2 regions of the Collinsella sp. AM29-10AC genome follow, and region 2 is predicted to be linked to the other one. Evidence: riboswitches for the same ligand, from Rfam matches in the RefSeq annotation. Region 2 holds a riboswitch; the other holds the start of a gene.

Region 1 (10,107 bases), on a different contig from region 2:
CCGATGCCCGGTACGCCGGGAATGTTGTCCGACGTATCGCCCTTTAGACCGTAAAAATCGGGCACGAGCGCCGGCGTAATGCCATGATACAGGTCGTCCACGCTCTCGGGCGTCATGATCGCCACGTCGGACAGGCCCTTGCGGGTCGAGACCACGTTGACGTGCTCGGTCACGAGTTGATACATGTCGCGGTCGCCGGTCACCAGCAGCATGTCGCAGCCGGCCTCTTCACCCAGGCGCGCCATGGTTCCCAGGATATCGTCGCCTTCCCAGCCCTCGGACTGCAGAATCGGCACGTTGAGCGCGGTGAGCAGCTCCTTGATCATCGGAAACTGCGCATGCAGATCGGGGTCCATGGGCGGGCGTTGCGCCTTATACTGCGGCAGCATCTCCATGCGCACGCGCGGTTTGCCCTTGTCAAACGCCACGACCACACCGTCGGGGTTAAAGGCATCGATCATCTTGAGAAACATGTTCAGAAAGCCGAAAATCGCGTTGGTGGGGCGGCCGTCCGGCGCATTCATGGTGGGCGGCACGGCGTGGAAGGCGCGGTGCATGAGCGAGTTGCCGTCGATAACGGCAAAGGTGCGGCGCTTGTCAGACATATTGAATACCTCGCTTTGGGCTGGGCACGGTTTGCTTACTCCAGTTTACACGCTCCCCGCCCCGCGGCCACCGCACATCAAGCTCCCCCGCCACCGCGAGCCCGCGCGTGATACGATGGCTCACGGTACATCAACCAGCACGATCGATCCGAAAGGAGCCTGCGTCATGGAGCGTCCCTGCGCATGGAAAAAGTACACGCCACAGCAAGTCGAGGAGCTCGAGGGGCTTTGCCGCGGCTATAAGCAGTTTTTGAGCGAGAACAAGACCGAGCGCCTGTGCGTCAAGACCGGCATCAAGATGGCCGAGGAGGCGGGATACGTCGACCTGGAGACCGTGATCGCCGAGGGCCGCACGCTCAAGGCCGGCGACAAGGTGTACGCCGCCAACCACGGCAAGGACCTTATGCTCGTCAACCTGGGCACCGCCCCGCTCGAGCAGGGCTTTAACATCCTGGGCGCCCACGTGGACTCGCCGCGCCTGGACCTTAAGCAGAATCCCGCCTTCGAGGCCGGCGACATGGCCTACCTCGACACGCACTACTACGGCGGCGTCAAGAGCTACCACTGGGTAGCCTCCCCGCTCGCACTCGTGGGCGTCATCTGCAAAAAGGACGGTACCACCGTCGACATCAATATCGGCGACAAGGCAGACGATCCGGTCTTTACCATCTCCGATCTGCTGATCCACCTCTCGAGCGAGCAGATGGCCAAGCCCGCCAAGGACGCCGTCGACGCCGAGATTCTCGACGTGATCGTGGGCGGCCGTCCCGTCAAGTTCGATGAGGACGACAAGGACGCTTCCAAGGAGCCCGTCAAGCAGATGTTCTTGGACATCCTCAAAGAGCAGTACGGCGTCGAGGAGGAGGACTTCCTCTCCGCCGAGATCGAGGTCGTGCCCGCCGGCCCCGCCCGCGACATGGGCCTCGACCGCTCCATGATTCTGGGCTATGGTCACGACGACCGCGTCTGCGCTTACCCCTCCATGCTCGCCCAGATCAATGTGGCCAATGTCGAGCGCACGAGCATCACGCTCATCGTCGACAAAGAGGAGATCGGCTCCGTGGGCGCCACCGGCATGACGAGCCGCTTCTTCGAGAACACCGTCGCCGAGATCATGACGCTCGCCGGCGAGGACAGCCCGCTGGCTCTGCGCCGCGCGCTCGCCCACAGCCGTATGCTCTCCTCCGACGTGTCCGCCGGCTTCGACCCGGGCTATGCCGGCAAGTTCGAGACCAAGAACGCCGCCTTTATGGGTCGCGGCCTGTGCTTTAACAAGTACACGGGCAGCCGCGGCAAGGGCGGCTCTAACGACGCCGACGCCGAGTATGTGGCCCTCATTCGCGACATCATGGACAAGGCAGGAGTGGACTTCCAGACCTGCGAGCTCGGCCGCGTCAACGCGGGCGGCGGCGGCACCATCGCCTACATCATGGCCAAGTACGGCATGAACGTCATCGATTCCGGCGTTGCCGTCCTGTCCATGCACGCCCTGTGGGAGGTCGCCAACAAGGCCGACATCTACGAGGCCTATCGCGGCTACAAGGCCTTCCTCGAGCGCGCCTAATCCACCCCACCCATAACTTGCGGTGGAATACGGATTGATTTGGTCTTTCAATAGCCCAAACAGACCGTATTCCACCGCAATTTCTTTTTTGGCAGAGGAGAGTCCATGCTGCAGGTCATCATTTCGCCCGCCAAGCAGATGCGCGCGGCCCAAAATGCTTTTGAAGTCCTGGGCATTCCACCCTTTGTGCGCGAGACAGCTCGCCTCCACCGCGCACTGCTAGATATCGAGCGGAATGAAGGCAGCGGCGGCCTGCAGGCGCTGTGGAACGTGAGTGACAAACTGCTGGGACCTTGCCTCAACACCCTGCATGAGTTCGGGCCCATCCTGAAAAACGGCGATCTCGACAATCCCGCACTCGCCCGTCACTTCTCCCCTGCCATCATGTCCTATCACGGCATTCAGTACCAGAGCATGGCACCCGAGGTAATGGATGCCGAACAGCTCGCCTGGCTGCAAAGCCATCTGTGGATCCTCTCCGGCCTCTACGGGTGCGTTCGTCCCTTTCATGCCGTCGAACCGTATCGGCTGGAGATGGGCGCGAAGCTTGTCGTCGACGGTGCCCGAGACCTCTACGCATTTTGGAGCGATAAGCTCGCGCGGGCTATCGCCCCGGCAGGCTCAAACACCACGATCGTCAACCTCGCCAGCGTAGAGTATGCCAAAGCCGTTCTGCCCCACCTCGCGGGCGACGCCACGGCCGTCACATGCCTCTTTGGCGAGGGCATCCGCAACGGGAAGCCCATCCAACGGTCGACCGCCAGCAAAAAGGCGCGCGGCTCCATGGTGCGGTGGATGGCAGAAAACAAGCTCGAGGATGCAAGCGAACTTACCGCATTCAACATCGGCTATCGGCACATCCCCGAGCTTTCAGACAAAAACACCCTGGTTTTCATGAACGCGCAGGCACTATAGGCCCGCCGTTTCCAAACACCCCGTTACTCCGCCAAGCCATCGGCCTTTGCAATCTCGCTCGTCGAGCCATCTTGGTAGGTAATCTTAACGTGCTCTACGTCGGATACCGTAACGCCCGACGGAGGTTCCAGACGCCACTCCGTCAGCGCAATGTCCATGGTCGTGGGCACGTCCCCTTGATCTTTGAGCTTCACCGTCAGCGTTTTGAGCGTCGCATCAAACGTCACGCGTTCGATTTCTTCACCCGGAATAGACCCGCCGCTCAGCTGCAGCTGCACAAACTCGTCGCGCGGATACCAATAGTCGCCCGGTGCGGCAACCGTGTTGCCACCAGAAACTTTCATGGTCATAATCGGCAGGCCCTCGTCGGCTTCAAACCCCCAGGTGGCGCCGCCAGGACCGCCGAACGTCCAAATACAAAAGGCAATCACCAGCACGGCAAGCACCGCAAAACCAATCGCGACCAACCCATGGTGCGCACGGCTTTCCTCGGCCGATACACCCCATTGTGTCTCTCGATATAGATGCTTGTCTTCCATGTACGCCTCCCCACAGGCACGCTCGTTGGCCCAATCGTACCCATTCAGGCTATACTTGAGCCCATTACATAAACGGGGAGCTTGCAGGACAAGACGGCAGGCTGAGACTGGGCGCGCCCGCCCTGACCCGCAAACCTGATATGGGTAATGCCAACGAAGGGAGCCGTGCCAATGAGCGCACAGACCGAGCCCAAGCTCGTCACGCAAATCGACTTCGCCCGCGCCGGGCGGATCACACCGCAGATGAAGGAGGTCGCCGAGCGCGAGCATCGCGACCCCGAGTACATCCGCGAGCGCGTGGCCGACGGCCGCATCTCCATTCCCGCCAACATCGTGCACATCAAAAAGGGCATGCGCGCCTTTGGCGTCGGTGAGGGCCTGTCCACCAAGGTCAACGTGAACCTGGGCATCTCGGGCGACAAGGCCGATGCCGCCGAGGAATGGAAGAAGGTCAAGATCGCCGAGGACTTTGGCGCCGACGCCATCATGGACCTCTCCAACTCGGGCAAGACGCGCCAGTTCCGCCAGCAGCTCATCGACGAGACGCCGCTCATGGTAGGCACCGTCCCCATGTACGACGCCATCGGCTACATGGAAAAGCCGCTGGTCAAGCTCACCAAGGACGACCTGTTCGAAGTCGTGCGCGCGCATGCCGAGGACGGCGTGGACTTTATGACCATCCACTGCGGCATAAACAAGTCGGTCACCAAGACCTTTAAGGAGACCGGCCGCCTGATGAACATCGTGAGCCGTGGCGGCTCACTGCTGTTTGGCTGGATGGAGGTCACCGGTAACGAGAACCCATTCTATGAGTTCTACGACGAGTTGCTCGAGATTTGCCACGAGTACGACGTGACGATTTCGCTCGGCGACTCCTGCCGCCCGGGCTGCCTCTACGACTCCAACGACGCCACCGAGACCGCTGAGATGATCGAGCTGGGCAAGCTGTGCAAGCGCGCTTGGGCCGCCGGCGTCCAGGTCATGGTCGAGGGCCCGGGTCACATGGCGCTCGACGAGATCGCCGCCAACATGAAACTGCAGAAACGCCTGTGCCACAATGCTCCGTTCTATGTGCTCGGGCCGCTGGTGACCGATATCGGCGTGGGTTACGACCACATCACCGCTGCCATCGGCGGCGCCATCTCCGCCAGCTCCGGTGCCGACTTCCTGTGCTACGTGACACCGGCAGAGCACCTATGCCTGCCCAACGCCCAGGATGTGCTCGACGGCCTCATGGCCACCAAGATCGCCGCACACGCCGCCGACATCGCCAAAAAGGTGCCGCACGCCCGCGACATGGACGACAAGATGGGCCAGGCACGCCGCAAGCTTGACTGGGACGCCATGTGGGAGTGCGCGCTCGACCCGGTTACGGGCAAGAAGCGCTACGAGGAGTCCCCCGCCGCCACCGAGGGCACTTGCACCATGTGTGGCAAGATGTGCGCCGTCCGCACCGTCAACAAGATCTTCGAGGGCACCACGATCGACCTCGGCATAGAGGACTAACCCTGTCGCCGCGGCCGCCTCTGGCGGCGAGCTGGTGCCTGTCAATTGTTGACGTGTGAACATTTGCTTGCATTTGCGTAAAGATTGCATCGCCCGCCCGGGTTCGACATAGAGTCGGCCCGGGCATCTTTATAATGCTGGCTTAAAGACCCATTTGATTCCGACCGAACAAGGGAGCGAACATGGATCGTAGTAAGGTACCTGCCGTCCTGTCCATCGCGGGATCCGATTCCAGCGGCGGCGCCGGCATTCAGGCCGACATCAAGACCATCACGGCGCACCGCCTGTATGCCGAGACGGCCATCACCGCCATCACAGCGCAAAACACGCTGGGCGTCACCGCCGTACAGGATATCTCGCCAGATATCGTAGCCGCGCAAATTGACGCCGTTTTTGACGATATCCGCCCGAGCGCCGTCAAGATCGGCATGGTTTCTTCTGTCGAGATTATCGAAGTCATCGCCGACCGCTTGAGCGCCTGGAACGCAACGAACGTGGTCGTCGACCCCGTCATGGTCGCCACCTCGGGCGCGCGGCTGATTGCCGAAGATGCCGCCGAGGCGCTCACCCGCCGCCTGTTCCCGCTGGCGACGGTTATCACGCCCAATATTCCCGAGGCCATGGCCCTGCTCGACTACGAGGTCGACTCCGAGCGCACGCAGCAAAATGCTGCCATGCTCCTCACCCGCCGCTTTGGTTGCGCATCCCTCGTTAAGGGTGGGCATCTTGTCAACGAGGCCAACGATGTACTGGCCGAACCCGCGCCGCTCGATGACGAGGGCAACCATCTGGGAGATCCACTCACCACGTGGTTCCGCCACAAGCGTATCGATACCAATAACACACACGGCACCGGCTGCACGCTCTCGTCCGCCATTGCCTGCGCGCTGGCCCAGGGTATGGATCTTGCCGATGCCGTCAACGCTGGCAAGGCCTACCTGACAGGCGCTCTGGCCGCCGGCCTGAACATGGGCAAAGGCTCCGGCCCCGTCAACCACATGTGGCAGTATTAAGATTCGCAGTCCAAAACCACCGCAAAGGGGACAGGCACCCTTGCGGTGGTTCCCACAAACATCTCGATCTGTAACAGTTAAAGTCCATTTTTCGGCCCACCCGTTACAAATCGAGACATCCAAATTCCACTGAGAAGATAATCTCGATGTGTAACAGTAACTCGGCAAAATCGACCCTAGATGTTACAGATCGAGACAAACGACCGATATCGACCTAAATAATCTTAATCTGTAACATCTAGCCCGTTTTTGGCCTTACAACTGTTACAGATCAAAGCAAACCAACGAAACAAGCCGTCGCAAGGAGAACTATTGTGGTGGTTTGGGGCCGTGCTACTCACCGAGCATCTCTTGGAGCTTGGCCGCCACGGCGTGACCCAGGCTCTCATGGCTTTCGGGCATCATATGCAGATAGTCGATATCGCCCGGCTCGGCAAACTCCGCTGCATTCAAAAAGTCGCAGCCAAACTGCTCGGCTACGTGCGCGTAGTATTCAGCAAAATGCTCCGAGGCCTCGACGGAACGCTCGTCAAAATCGGTCATATATACATCGGCGATCTGCGGCTTGATCTTGATAGGAGCCATCAGCAGAATGCGCGGACAAGGCGCAGCGTCGGTCCACGGAAACGCGCGGACGGCGCGAATCAGCGCCATGGCGCCACGGGCGATATCGGCAGCCGTCACGTTAAAGACCGTCTTGCAGTCGTTGGTGCCCAGCATGATCACAATGGCGTCCAGTGGCTTATGGGCCTCGAGCAGCATCGGCAGCGCGCGGATGCCGTTAAGATTGGTGTCCAGATGGCACATGTCGTCGCGTACCGTCGTGCGGCCGTTGAGGCCTTCTTCAATTACATGCCAGCCCTCGCCTAAGTCACGTTGGGCCACGCCGCACCAGCGCACATCCCGCGCATAGCGCACCGCGGTGCCGTCGCGCATGCCCGCCGGATCGTAACCATAGGTGTTGCTGTCGCCAAAGCATAGAACGTTTTTCATCGTAAGCCCCTCGCTCAGTAAAAAGCCGACGGGAGCAGCCCTCCCGCCGGCTCGACCCATCTGTCAGCACGTACCGATTACAGGTACTTGCGCCAATCGTCCTCGTTCTCATCATCCTCGGTAGCAGCCTGGGCCTGCTCGGCGGCGCGAGCTGCCGCAGCGCGAGCGGCAACCTGGGCATAGGACTCCTCGTTGCGCTCGGGGAAGTTTGCCAGCACGTGCTCGAACTTGGCAAAATCCTCATCCCAGCGCGTAGAAGGCACGGCAAAGAAGACTTGCTTGACCTTAAAGTCGCCCGACGCGAGCTCCTTGCGGAAGAGCTCGGCCACGGCCTCGGCGTCAAAGCCGTTGTTGTCGCAGCCCCAAGCGCCCAGTACGAGCTTCTCGCGACCCAGCTCGTCGCAGATGGCAAGCACAAAGCGAATGCGGTCGCGCAGGGCATCCAGCAGAGCATCGTCGCTCACGCGATACTCCTGGCGGGCGCGCTTAACGTTGGGCGCGGCGGCCACGATCACGTCGGCGTATGCATGCACGTGGTTGCGATCGAAGCGCACCGCAGGCACCACCAGCGCACGGTTTCGGTAAAGCTCGCAGTTGATGTTGCGGCGACGGTTCTCGCCGTACCATTTGCGCTGCTTATCGAGAACGTTGTACAGATACGAATCGGCGCACAGCGTGGCCTCCTGGCCCAGATAACCCTGAATATAGCCACCGCCCGGATTGGTGAACGAGGCAAAGGCGAGCACGGCCATGTCGCAGAACTGCGCATAGCCACGACCGTTGTCCAAGATGGCCTGCGTGGCGGAGGCATCGAGCACGGTGACCTCAGGCAGGGACGCAGCAGGCTCCTCAGCAGGCGCGGACTCAGCTTCGGCGATTTCCTCGGCAGGCTCCTCGACGGGCTCAGGAGCTGCCTCGGTCTCGGGCGCTGCCTCGCTCTCGGGTGCCGCCTCGGTCTCGGCAGCCTCCGCGCCCTCGACGTCCTCGGCAACCTGTTCTTCAGCGGCCACAGCAGTCTGAACCTTGGCCTTCATCGCCGCGACAAAGCCGGCAGGCATACCGTCAAACTCGCGAACACCGGCAAGCGAACGCTCGATATCCTTGGCGCACGCTTCGGACACAGTTGACACGTGACGCTCGGCGGCCTTGGCACGGGCCTCGCGCTTGGGATTGGGCTGACCCGCTCGGTTGGACCTGCGGTTACGGTTCCTGTTGTCGACGTCTGCCATACGTGGCCACCTTTCCTGTCGCTGCCGCTATCGGCTTTTCCCATCCATGATACCCCGCCGCGTACAAAAAAGACGGCCCCGAAGGACCGCCTTTCGCATCGATTTGCCCGCACGGCAAGCACCGCCGCAATTCGCCACTAGTCGCGACGGCCAAGGATGTTCAGGATGCGCAGGAACACGTTGATAATGTCAACGAACAGATTGGACGCCATGAGCACGGCGTTGGGCAGCGTAGGCGGCACCGTCGTGGCAACATAGGTGTCGTAGCCAATAAAGCCGGCGAACACCACGATCACGATCAGGTCGGTGATGGACTGCGAGACGCCCATGAACATCAGCACGATCTCAACCAGAACAGTGGCGAGCAGAATGCCAAAACCGATGCCATATACGCGCTGGAAAAACTTGGGGAAGGTCACGCCCAGCGCGCCAAAGACAAAGGTGATGGCGGCCGTGGCGATAAAAGCGGTGTTGATGGTGGGCAGGTCGTAGTTGGCAAGGCCAAACGACGCGGTCAGGCCAAAGGTACTCGCAAAGATTACGTAGCCCACAAGGGACAGGCCCACGGACTGCTTGCTGGCGGCGGCCGACATCATGACCATGCCGACGATGGTCAAAATAAACGAGCCAAAGACCAGCGGCAAGGCTGCGCCGCTCATCATCATGCGCGCAAACGACATGGTGCTCGTAAAGTAGGCGCCGGCGCCCATGGCGCAAAAGCCCAAGAAAATCAGGGCAGACATGACAAGGTTGTACGCGCGCGGCGACATCTCCTTGGCACGGCTTGCACCGGTCTCGATGGGGCCGTTCTGATAGCCCTGGATATCGTTCATACTTCGTCCTTTCACAAAGCGCCGTGAAAGACGGCGCAGCAGATGACAAGATTCCTGCCATTGTACCCGAACGCCGTGCGTCCTTACCTACGGCGCTCGCCCTCAAGCGTACGATCAAACGCCCAGACCCACCAACGCATCACGTGGGCCTGCGAGCCGTCCGGCCGTCCGCACGCCTGGTCCTCCAGATACAACTCGGTCGCGTGCCCGCCAAAACGCACCTTATAGGTTGCCGTACGAACGCCGTGGACCGTCAGGCCAAAACCAGTGGACGAGACGATCTCGTCAATCGTAAAGCAGCGACCGTCGACCCAGCAGACGGTAACCGGCACGACTTGTCCGCCCGCGAGGATGCGGGCCACGACGTCCACATACTGCTTGTGCACGCGCCGAGTTTTGCCGTCTGTCTGTCGATATTCCATGCCTCCTATTATCGAACGCATGTTTGCATGTTGTAAAGCGAACAGACTGTGGTTTTGGAGTGTCGTAGTAATCGCACGTGTCCGTATGGCGTGTTAGCAAAAAGAACACCCGCGGCCAACAGGGCTAATATTCAATTTTAGTGCCAAAAAGTTCACTTCTCCCATCAGAACTCGGTAAAGAGACCCGCAGGAGGTGATACGATTTATCATGTTTTTGTAACGTGTCTGCAAACTTCGAGAAAGCCCATATATGGACGTAACGTTCTCAACCTTCCTCGGCCAAATTGTGTCGAACCCAGTCCTTGCCGTCACCGTGATCCTCGCGTTGGGCGCCATCTTCGTCAATGGATGGACCGACGCGCCCAACGCCATCGCGACCTGCGTCACTACGCGTTGCATGCCCGCCCGCGCCGCCATTCTCATGAGCGCCGCATTCAACTTCCTCGGCGTGCTCATCATGACGCACTTTAACGCGAGCGTCGCCAACA
Region 2 (10,107 bases):
GGTATTGGAACCGACAAGAACCTCACCATAAAGGGTGGCGGGGCAGTCGAGGCAAGCTCAGCCGATGGTGAGGCCCTTTGGAGCGGCGGCAATATCAACATCTCGGACGGCAGCCAGGTCAAGGCAAGCTCCGAGAAAGACGCTGCCATCGAGGCCAAGGGCAGCCTCGCAGCCACAAACGCCTCCCTCAACGTAAACGGTGTTGAATATGGCGTCTATGCCCACAAGGGCATCACCCTCGATCATGCAAACGTGACGGTCCGTGCAAGTAAAGGCAGATACGGTGGCGCCATCGCCCTCTTCACCTACCAGGACGACATCGTCGTCAAGAACGGCTCCACCGTGGACGCGTTTGCGGAAGGCGAGGTTTCGGCTGCATTCTCCACCAGAAACGATCGACCCAACGAGAAGGGTGGCCACATCTACATCAGCGACTCCGTTGTCAAGGCCATAGCCCGCTATGTCGAGAACGGCGACGGCCCCATCCCCTACAGCGAAAACCAAGATGGCGAGACGAGGCGCGAACCCCAAGGCGAGAACATCGGCATCATCGCCCAGACCAGCGAGGGCGTCACACCCGCAGTCATCTCGATCATCCGCAGCAAGGTAACGGTCGAAGGAGATACAGCGGCAATCTTTGCCCGTGCCATGAGCGCTGACGGCAAGACAATCGGCACCATCAAGATTGAGAACGCCGCCATCCAGACGCCCGAAGGCGGCAAGGTCATTGACTATCGCAAGCTCCGTGACGGCATCTACGAAGCAGGCCAAGCCATCGGCACGGGCGACGCCACGGTCGACTCCCTCTATATCAAAGCAGTCGCCAAAAGCACGACCATCGCACCTCCCGAGGTAGCCAAGCCGGAAGACCCCAAGCCCGACGAGACCAAGCAGAACCCCAAGCCTGAGGGCTCAAAGCCGACCAAGGCCGTTGCGGCTTCAACCACGAAAGCCAAGACTACCGGCGTGCTCGCGGCGACCGGCGACACCTCGGGTGCGGCCATCGTGGCAACCGTCCTTGCGGGAACAGCCGCTATCGCCGCAGGCACCATGGCGAGCCGTAAGCGCTCTTAGACGCCTCTGCGCACATGGCAGCTCCCGCGAAGGCCCCGAGCCCCAGCACCGTTTAACAACGCCACCGCCGAGCTCCCCTCCGGCGGTGGCGTTTTCCATATGCGTCCGCAGGGGATGCACGAGATTGTCTTTGGTCTAGCCCAACCGGCATACGCTGGCGTGCGACAATTGGGGCTGCCGATATCACAACACTGAGAGAAGCCCGTCATGGAAGCGCATCAAAAGCAGATAACCGTTTATTCGAATCATACGGAAAGCGCGCCTGTCATCTACCTTCCTGTGGTCGTGGGCGACGGCAGCGAGGTTTATAAGTGTTGCCGAGAGCTCGACTGTCCGCCATTCGCCCTCGTCACCATTGGCGGGCTCGATTGGAATCGCGAGCTGAGCCCCTGGGCATGCGACGGGACCGTACGCGATGCCGAGCCTTTCGGCGGCCAAGCTGCCGGTTTTCTTGATGAGCTGCTGAATCAGATAATCCCCCAGGTCGAGTCATCGCTTCCTCAGCCGCCCACCTGGCGTGGCATTGCCGGTTACTCGCTCGCGGGCCTCTTCGCACTCTGGTCCCTCTGGCAAACCGACGCATTTGACCGCGCCGCGAGCGCATCGGGGTCGCTATGGTTTCCCGACTTTGTCGATCGCGCCAGCACGGCGCCATTTGCCGGCAGCCCGCAGGCTGTCTATCTGTCGCTCGGTAAAAAGGAGACCAAGACTCCCAACCGCATGATGCGGCACGTACTCGACGATACGCGCGCAATGGAAAAGCTGCTCGGCGAACGTGGTATTCCCACGACGCTGGAGCTCAACCCCGGCAATCACTTTTCCCAGACCGACTTGCGCATGGCCCGCGGCATCCACTGGATACTGACGCATTAAAAATGGTGCCCACGCGCATATACGCATGGGCACCATATCTTGTTTTAGCTGGACGCAGTTGTTACTCAGCAGCCTCCTCAAGCTCGGAGACGTCAAACTCAAAGTCGTTACCCGGCAGGATGGCGTTGAGCACGATGCCCACCAGCGAGCCCACGGCAAGGCCGGAAAGCGAAATCGTCACGCCGCCCAGCTCAAGCACGATGGCGCCGGCGGTGCTGTACGCAATGCCGAGCGAAAGCACGAGCACCAGGGCGGCCACCAGCACGTTGCGGTTGTTTTGGAAATCGACCTGGTTCTCGATGAGGTTGCGGACGCCCACGGCGCTGATCATGCCATAGAGCACGAGCGACACGCCGCCGATTACACACGCCGGCATGGCCGCAATGACAGCCGCGAACTTGGGGCAGAACGAGAGCGCAATGGCACAACATGCGGCAATGCGAATCACGCGCGGGTCAAACACACGCGTTAGGGCAAGCACACCGGTGTTCTCGCCATAGGTGGTGTTAGCCGGAGCGCCAAAGAGCGATGCGAGAATGGTCGCCAGGCCGTCGCCAAGCAGCGTGCGATGCAGGCCAGGATCGGCGATGTAGTTACGCTCGCAAGTGGAGCCGATAGCCGAGATGTCACCGATATGCTCGATCATGGTCGCAAAGGCCAGCGGCATAATGGTGATGATGGCCGTCGTGGCAAGACCGCTATCGAACTGCGGGCCAAAGAGCGCAAACACGGTGTTATCCCACACGACGGGCAAGCCAACCCAGGGAGCGGCTGCGACGCCCGAGAAATCAACCTCGCCGAGCGCAGTCGCAACGGCATAGCTCACCACAACGCCCAGCAGAATCGGCACGATCTTGACCATGCCACGGCCCCAGATGTTGCAGATGACGATCACCGCCACAGCGACAACGGCAACAAGCCAATTGGTCTGGCAGTTGGCGATGGCAGAGCTTGCCAAGATCAGGCCGATGGAAATGACGATGGGGCCAGTCACTACCGGCGGGAAGAAGCGCATAACGCGCTTGGCACCAAACGCGCGAAACAGGGCCGCCAGCACCGGATAGAGCAGGCCGGCACAGGCTACACCTAGGCAGGCGTAGGGCAAAAGCTCGGCCTCGCCGTTGGGCGCGATGGCGGCATAGCCCGCGATAAAGGCAAACGAAGATCCCAAAAACGCTGGCACCTTGCCGCGCGATAGGAAGTGGAAGAGCAGCGTGCCCAGGCCGGCAAACAAAAGGGTCGCCGACACCGAGAGACCGGTGAGCACGGGTACGAGCACCGTGGCACCGAACATCGCGAATAGATGCTGCAGACCGAGTAGGAACATGCGCGGGCGACCGAGCGACGACGCATCGTAGATGGCATCGGCGACGGCGGGCGTCGAGGATTGGGACATGGATGTCCTTTCATAATGGAAGGGCGCTCGGGCATATCGGATTACCTGCCCGAACGATACGATCCGAACCATTGTACGCGATGCATGCCGCTCCGACCACGACGCCCCCTGCGAACGGCAGCACTACTTCCAGATGCGCTCGGCGATGCGTTTGACCAGGGCGATCTTTGCCCACTGCTCGTCCTCGGTCAGCTTGTTGCCAATCTCGCAGCTGGCAAAGCCGCACTGGGGAGACAGATACAGGTTCTCGAGCGGCACGTACTTTGCGGCTTCGCGGATGCGCTCGACGATAACATCCTCGTTCTCGAGCTCTGCGGCCTTGGTGGTCACCAAGCCCAGCACGACCTTCTTGCCCGGGGCAACGTAGCTGAGCGGCTCAAAACCGCCGGCGCGCGGCGTATCGAACTCCAGGTAGAATGCGTCGACATCCTCATGTGCAAACAGGTACGGCGCGATGGGGTCATAGCCGCCCTCGAAAGCATAGGTAGAGTGGTAGTTGCCGCGGCACACGTGCGTGTTAATGACGAGGTCGTCGGGCTTGTCCTCGATGGCGGCGTTGTTGAGCGCCACGCCCAGCTCGCTCACCCTTTGCAGGTCAACCGGGCTCATGCCAGTCTTGGACACAAAGTCGGTATCGCAGTAGATGCCCCAGGTGCAGTCATCAAACTGGATGTTGCGGCAGCCCGCGGCATACAGGTCAGCAATCACGGTGCGGTATGCTGCGGCAATGGCATCGACGAGTTCTTCGTCGGTCTTGTAGACGGCGTGCAGACTCTCCTGCTGGCCATCGCAGCGGTCGAGTGTGACTTCGGAGAACGTCTGGATCGGCGCCGGAATGGTCTGGCGCGCGACCTGGCCCTCTCCCTCGAGCGACTTGATAAATTTGAAGTGCTCGACGAACGGATGATTCTCACCGCTAATGGGACCGGTTACCACGGCGGTGTCGGCGGTAGTCTCCTCATCGTGGAACATGTAGCCCGTGCGCGAGGCGCGGCGCTCAATGCCGTTGAGGCCCCACATAAAATCGAGGTGCCAGTAGCTGCGGCGGAACTCGCCATCGGTAATCACCTGCAGGCCGGCAGCCTTCTGCTTGGCCACTAAGTCGCGGATGGCCTCGTCCTCGACGGCCTTAAGGCCGGAAGCGTCGAGTTTACCCGCGACATAGGCGGCACGGGCGTCCTTTACAGCCTGCGGACGAAGAAAACTGCCGACGATATCGGCACGAAACGGCGCGTTCGGTTGAATCGAAGTGCTCATAGATATCTCCCTTTGCATTGGTTGCTTTACTGGGACAGAGTATGAGCGCTCATATGGACATCGTAAAATATGCGTTTATATCAGTTTGATATAGATGCTTCCTATATTAGTTGGGACTGCCATAAAGAGATTTGACCCGTGCAGAACGCAGCAGTCTAGATGTGCTGACGAATCGCTTCGATATAGGCCTGCCCGTAGCGCGTAAGTGTCGTGTTCTTGCGCGTGATGATGCCGATCTCCATGTACTCGTCTACATCGAGCGGAATGGAGATAATGCCGGGGCCGTTAAGTTCATGGCTGATCACGCCCGAACACACCGTGTAACCGTTAAGGCCCATAGCTAGGTTGAACAGCGTCGCACGGTCGCGCACGCGGATATTCTTGCGGCGCTCAAAGGTCGAGGTCAGCTCCTCGGAATAGTAAAACGAGTTGTAGCTGCCCTGCTCATAGGACAGGAACGGGTAGTCTTCCAAGTCCTCGAGCGTCACACTCGAGCGACCCGCCAGCGGATGGTCGGAGCACACAAAGACATGCGGCGTAGCGCAGAAGAGTCCTTCGAATACGAGCTCGTTGGCCGCCAGCATGCGCTCGATGACCTCGCGATTGTGCTCCGACAGATACAGGATGCCGAGCTCGCTTTTCATATGCGCGACGTCCTCGATAATCTCGTGGGTCTGCTCCTCGCGCAGGGTAAAGTCGTAGCGCGCGGCATCGAACTCGCGGATCACATCGACAAATGCATTAACGGCAAAGGAATAATGCTGGCAGCTCACACTAAAGTGCGGCACCTGCTCGGACGTGCCTTTGTACTTGCCCTCGAGCAGGTCGGCCTGGTCGAGCACCTGGCGCGCGTAGCCCAAGAAGGTCTCGCCTTCCTCGGACACAATGACGCCCTTGTTGGTGCGCTCAAAGATGTGTACACCCATCTCGTTTTCGAGATCGCGAATTGACGCGGTAATCGAAGGCTGCGACACAAAGAGCCGGCGCGAGGCCTCGGTGATGCTGCCGCATTCGGCAACTTTGACGACATATCTGAGCTGCTGGAGCTTCATGGCTTTCTCCCTAGACGTTCGTGACGTCGAAACCCGTCGCGTCCATCTGACGCATAAACGACGGCATCTCCCCCGTCGCGGCGCAGGCGGCAATCTGATGCAGAGCCCCGGCAACCGCATCATCTGCCGCAGCGCCGATATGCCAGCGCGCGGCAGCCGTGACGGCCTCGTTGGCATTGGCGACTGCAACGGAATTGGGAACGGCATCGATCATGGGCAAATCGTTATCGGAATCGCCGAATACGGCCACCTCGTCGGGCGTCAGGCCCAAAGCGCGCGCCAGCTCCAGCGCAGCACAGCCCTTGTCCCAGCCGGTCGGAAGAACGTCGAACAGGCGCACGCGGTTGTTGGGAAACACGAGCGAGAGCTCCGGCACCTCGGCGGCAACACGCTCGCGCAGCTCGGCGAGCTCCTCGCGCGAACGGGCACTCCAGATATTCGCCTTGTATACCGGGGCATCGTCAACGACAGGGCGACAGGGAGCCTCTTCGCCCTTGAGCCACGCGTTGCCGCCTGACTCCATGGCGCGACGCACACGCTCGGGATCGCTTGTCACGCAATAGGCGTCGTTGTCCCAAAAGTCATCACCCAGACGGTAGACCTTCAAATAGGTATCGTCGGTCTCTTGCTCCAGGTAGTCGGCCAGGCGCATAAGGGCATCGTTATCAGTTGCGCGCGAGGCAACCGCCTCGCCATCGACAAACATCACCTGGCCGTTGCAAAACGCACCGGTCGAGAAGCACTCGGAGCGATTGCGGAACATCCAGCTCATCGCGGACGGCTGGCGACCCGAAACCGGGCCAAAATGCAGGCCCGCCGCCTGCATGGCATGAATGCCCTCGATGGCGCAGTCGCTGGCGCCATCGTGTCCAGCAGGAATCAGCGTATCGTCCATATCGGTCAGAACAAGTTTGATCATAAGGTCCCCTCGGTCATTCTTTATCCCGTCTATTGTAACGACCTGCCAATAAGGGACAGGTTTATCTTGGCAGGTTTTATCTGGGAAAATGCAGCGCCCCTGTTGCCACCTGCCAAAATAAACCTGTCCCATATTGGCAGGTGCGCTAGTATAGGGAACAACAGATTCGATGCGGGAGTGCCGGCGGTGCAAACCACAAGGCTGAGAGGGCATAGGGCCCAATCCTTTGAACCTGTCAGTTAATGCTGGCGTAGGGAGCATGCCGCCTTTACAGGGGCGCTGTCTATGCACAGCGCCCCTTTTCTATGCCAAGGAGGCATGTGCAGTGATTGATTCGGAACAGCTTAAGCAACATATGGTCAAGGCCGTAGAGGAGATTCGAGCCACCAATCCGATGGCCGGCTCCATCACCAACACGGTGACGATCGACTTTGTCGCCAACGCGCAGCTCGCCGTGGGCGGTTCGGCCGCCATGGTCTATCTGCCCGACGAGGGCGAGGCGCTCGTTGCCGGCGGCGCCGCCATCTATCTCAACATGGGCACGCTCTTCCCCATCTACGAGCAGACGATTCCCCGCGCGGCCAAGGCGGCACACGACGCCGGCAAGCCCTGGGTGCTCGATCCGGTGGGTCTGGGCATCGGTAGCCTGCGCACCCAGCTGGTAAACGAGCTCAAGCAGTACAAGCCCGCCATCGTACGCGGCAACGCCTCCGAGATCATCGCACTCTCCGGCCTGTGGGGTCTTGAGGGCGAGTCGGCCGATCTGAGCCGCGTACGTGGTGTCGATACCACCGACACGGTCGACGCCGCCCGCGATGCCGCCGTGGCGCTCGCTCGCTACACCGGCGGCGCCGTTGTGGTCTCGGGCGAAGTCGACCTGATTACCGACGGCACGACCGTGGCCAAATCCCACGGCGGCAGCCCGCTCATGTCCAAGATTACCGGCTGCGGTTGCTCGCAGGGCGGCGTGCTGGCCGTGTACGCCTGCGCTGCCGATCCGTTTACGGCAGCCGTCTGCGGTACCGCCGTCTACAACGTCGCCGGCACGCGTGCCGCCGCCGTCGCCGATGCCCCGGCAAGCTTTAAGGTCGCCTTTATCGACGAGCTCTACCGCGCAACCGCCCAAGACATCGCCGATAACCAACTCGAGCTCGAGGAGGCATAAGCCATGTCCGAGCCCGCAACCAATGCCGGCATGAACACGCTCGTCGCTGTGGCCATCGCCCCGTGCGGCACCGGCGATGAACTGTCCGCCGAGGTCGCCGAGGTCGTGCGCGTCATTCGCGAGAGCGGCCTTCCCAACCGCACCACCTCGATGTTCACCGAGATCGAGGGCGACTGGGACGAGGTCATGCAGGTCGTGCGCGACGCGACCTTTGTGTTAGCGAACAAGGGCATCCGAACCGAAGTCGTGCTCAAAGCCGATATTCGACCTGGATTTACCGACACCATGACCGGCAAACTCGAGCGCATGGAAGCGCAGATCAAAAAGCAGGAGGAAGCACGATGAGCATCCGCGACAACCTTGATATCTCGGCCTATCTGGTGCTCGGCCCCGAAAACACCCTCGGACGCCCCGTGGGCGATGTGGTGGCCCAGGCGCTCGACGCCGGCTTTACCTGCATTCAGGTGCGCTCCAAGGTGGCAAGCGCCCGCGAGATCATTGCGCTGACCGGCGACGCCGCGCAGGCAATCGCACAGGCCGGCAAGACCGGTCAGGTCGCCTTGCTGATCGATGACCGCCTTGACTGCGTACTCGCCGCACGCGAGCAGGGCATTGCGGTCGACGGCGTGCACGTGGGCCAGAGCGATATTCCCGTCGAGGTCTGTCGCAAGCTGCTGGGCCCCGACGCCATCGTGGGCCTTTCGGCCCGTTGCGAGGAAATGCTCGAGTACGTCAAGACCGCCGACATGAGTCTGGTCGACTACCTGGGCATCGGCCCGCTCCACGAGACCGAGACCAAGCGCGACTGCGGACGCGCAGCCGATGGCTCCATCATCACCAAGAGCTTTGAGGACCTGGCCGCACTCCACGCGGCAAGCCCCGTGCCCATCGTGGTGGGCGGCGGCGTTAAGACGGCCGACTTGCCGCAGCTTAAGGCAACCGGCGTCGACGGCTTCTTTGTGGTGAGCGCCGTCTGCAGCGCCGACGATCCCTACGCCGCGGCCAAGGAGCTTGTCGACACCTGGCAGCAGGCATAGGCATAGGCCGAACAGCTGATTCGCAGCCTCATATCTTCAGCAATGGAAAGCGCATCCCAGTTTGGGCCTCCATTCCGGGATGCGCTTTCCGTATGCGACCCTTACCCCGCCAGATACGCTTCCAACGCCGGCAAAGTCGCCTCTGCATCGTGGCGGCCGACCTGGTAGATGCGCTCGAGCTCATCCGGTTCGCGGCACAGCGACGGCACCTTCACCGATTCGCTCGGCCGCACCACAAAGATTTCCCCGGCAGCCTCTCGACGTGCCAGGTCATCGAGCGTGGCATTGTAGACCTCATGCCGATGCTCAAGCGCTGCAACAAACTCCGGATAGTGACGGAACACGCGCCGCAGCATGGGCATCACGCTGTTGGGCTGCTTCACAAAGCCCGCCGGCTGCGTGAGTACCACGATATTGCGGTCATACCCCTGCGCAAACAGCCATGCGCTGGGAATAGAATCAGCCACGCCACCATCCAGATACTTATGCCCGTCAATAGCAACGGGACGCGTCGCCACAGGAATCGCCGACGATGCCCGGATCCACTCGATATCCCGCTCGTCGCCATAGGGCAGGTCGTGGTAGACGGCCTTGCCCGTCTCGATATCGGTGCACACGCACGTAAACCGCATGGGGCAGGCGCGATACGCCTCCAGGTCGATGGGATCGCGCTCGATGGGCACCTCGTGATAGGCAAAATCGGCATTGAACATATCGCCGGTTCGCAGCCAGCTGGTCACGCTCGCATAGCGTTTGTCGGCGCAATAGGCCTTGTTATAGCGAATGGCGCGGCCGATCTGGCGCGATTTAAAGTTGTAGCCAAATGCCGCGCCCGCCGAGACGCCCACCATATGGTCGCAGGTCAAACCGTGCTCCATCCAAACGTCGAGCACGCCCGCCGTATACATACCGCGGTAGCCGCCTCCCTCGAGCGCCAGCCCCACCGTGCGCGTCATATTTGACTGTGCCATGCGACCATCTCCGTTCCTGCGTTTTAAAACGGAACAAGTATACCCATCAACAAATATCGTCTCAGTCGCATTTTCATCGAACATCGTCGCGTTACCGTTTGGCGAATAATGGCCGCCCGCAACATGGGCACCCCTACATAATTCCATACACTTGTTTATACTACTCAGTAGTTATCAGCCGAGAGCACGAACCGACAAATAAACCCAACGACGCAGCAAGGCGGGGGCTTGGAAACACGCAAGGCGTTGAGCAGCAACGCATGTGCACAACGAGCTCGCCCGACGCAATCCGCCCCGACCTCAGAAAGCCGCTTACAGTATGGATAACGCCAGCAATAATACCGAAACGCTCGAAAAGACCAT

What was found. A riboswitch is a leader RNA that binds a small molecule or an ion and turns the genes downstream of it on or off. The one in region 2 is predicted to bind thiamine pyrophosphate.
Region 1: linked by a shared signal. The riboswitch ahead of thiC (phosphomethylpyrimidine synthase ThiC) and the one ahead of thiM (hydroxyethylthiazole kinase) in region 2 are both predicted to bind thiamine pyrophosphate.

What each region holds. Positions count from the first base shown of each region.
Region 1 covers NZ_QSKB01000015.1:23,184-33,290, forward strand. Annotated here, with positions in the region: gene polA (DNA polymerase I) at 1-605, opposite strand, end outside; gene DW754_RS06095 (aminopeptidase) at 772-2,169, shown strand; gene DW754_RS06100 (YaaA family protein) at 2,275-3,084, shown strand; gene DW754_RS06105 (hypothetical protein) at 3,108-3,623, opposite strand; TPP riboswitch at 3,687-3,802, shown strand; gene thiC (phosphomethylpyrimidine synthase ThiC) at 3,795-5,129, shown strand; gene thiD (bifunctional hydroxymethylpyrimidine kinase/phosphomethylpyrimidine kinase) at 5,312-6,142, shown strand; gene DW754_RS06120 (SGNH/GDSL hydrolase family protein) at 6,476-7,135, opposite strand; gene DW754_RS06125 (TIGR02452 family protein) at 7,213-8,364, opposite strand; gene DW754_RS06130 (Bax inhibitor-1 family protein) at 8,502-9,197, opposite strand; gene DW754_RS06135 (hypothetical protein) at 9,281-9,619, opposite strand; gene DW754_RS06140 (inorganic phosphate transporter) at 9,870-10,107, shown strand, end outside.
Region 2 covers NZ_QSKB01000003.1:75,018-85,124, reverse strand. Annotated here, with positions in the region: gene DW754_RS02020 (hypothetical protein) at 1-1,074, shown strand, start outside; gene DW754_RS02015 (alpha/beta hydrolase) at 1,282-1,947, shown strand; gene DW754_RS02010 (uracil-xanthine permease family protein) at 2,009-3,343, opposite strand; gene DW754_RS02005 (5-methyltetrahydropteroyltriglutamate--homocysteine S-methyltransferase) at 3,467-4,600, opposite strand; gene DW754_RS02000 (LysR family transcriptional regulator) at 4,756-5,652, opposite strand; gene DW754_RS01995 (HAD-IIB family hydrolase) at 5,663-6,571, opposite strand; TPP riboswitch at 6,735-6,845, shown strand; gene thiM (hydroxyethylthiazole kinase) at 6,897-7,736, shown strand; gene DW754_RS01985 (thiamine-binding protein) at 7,740-8,081, shown strand; gene DW754_RS01980 (thiamine phosphate synthase) at 8,078-8,773, shown strand; gene DW754_RS01975 (patatin family protein) at 8,875-9,744, opposite strand; gene DW754_RS01970 (EAL domain-containing protein) at 10,064-10,107, shown strand, end outside.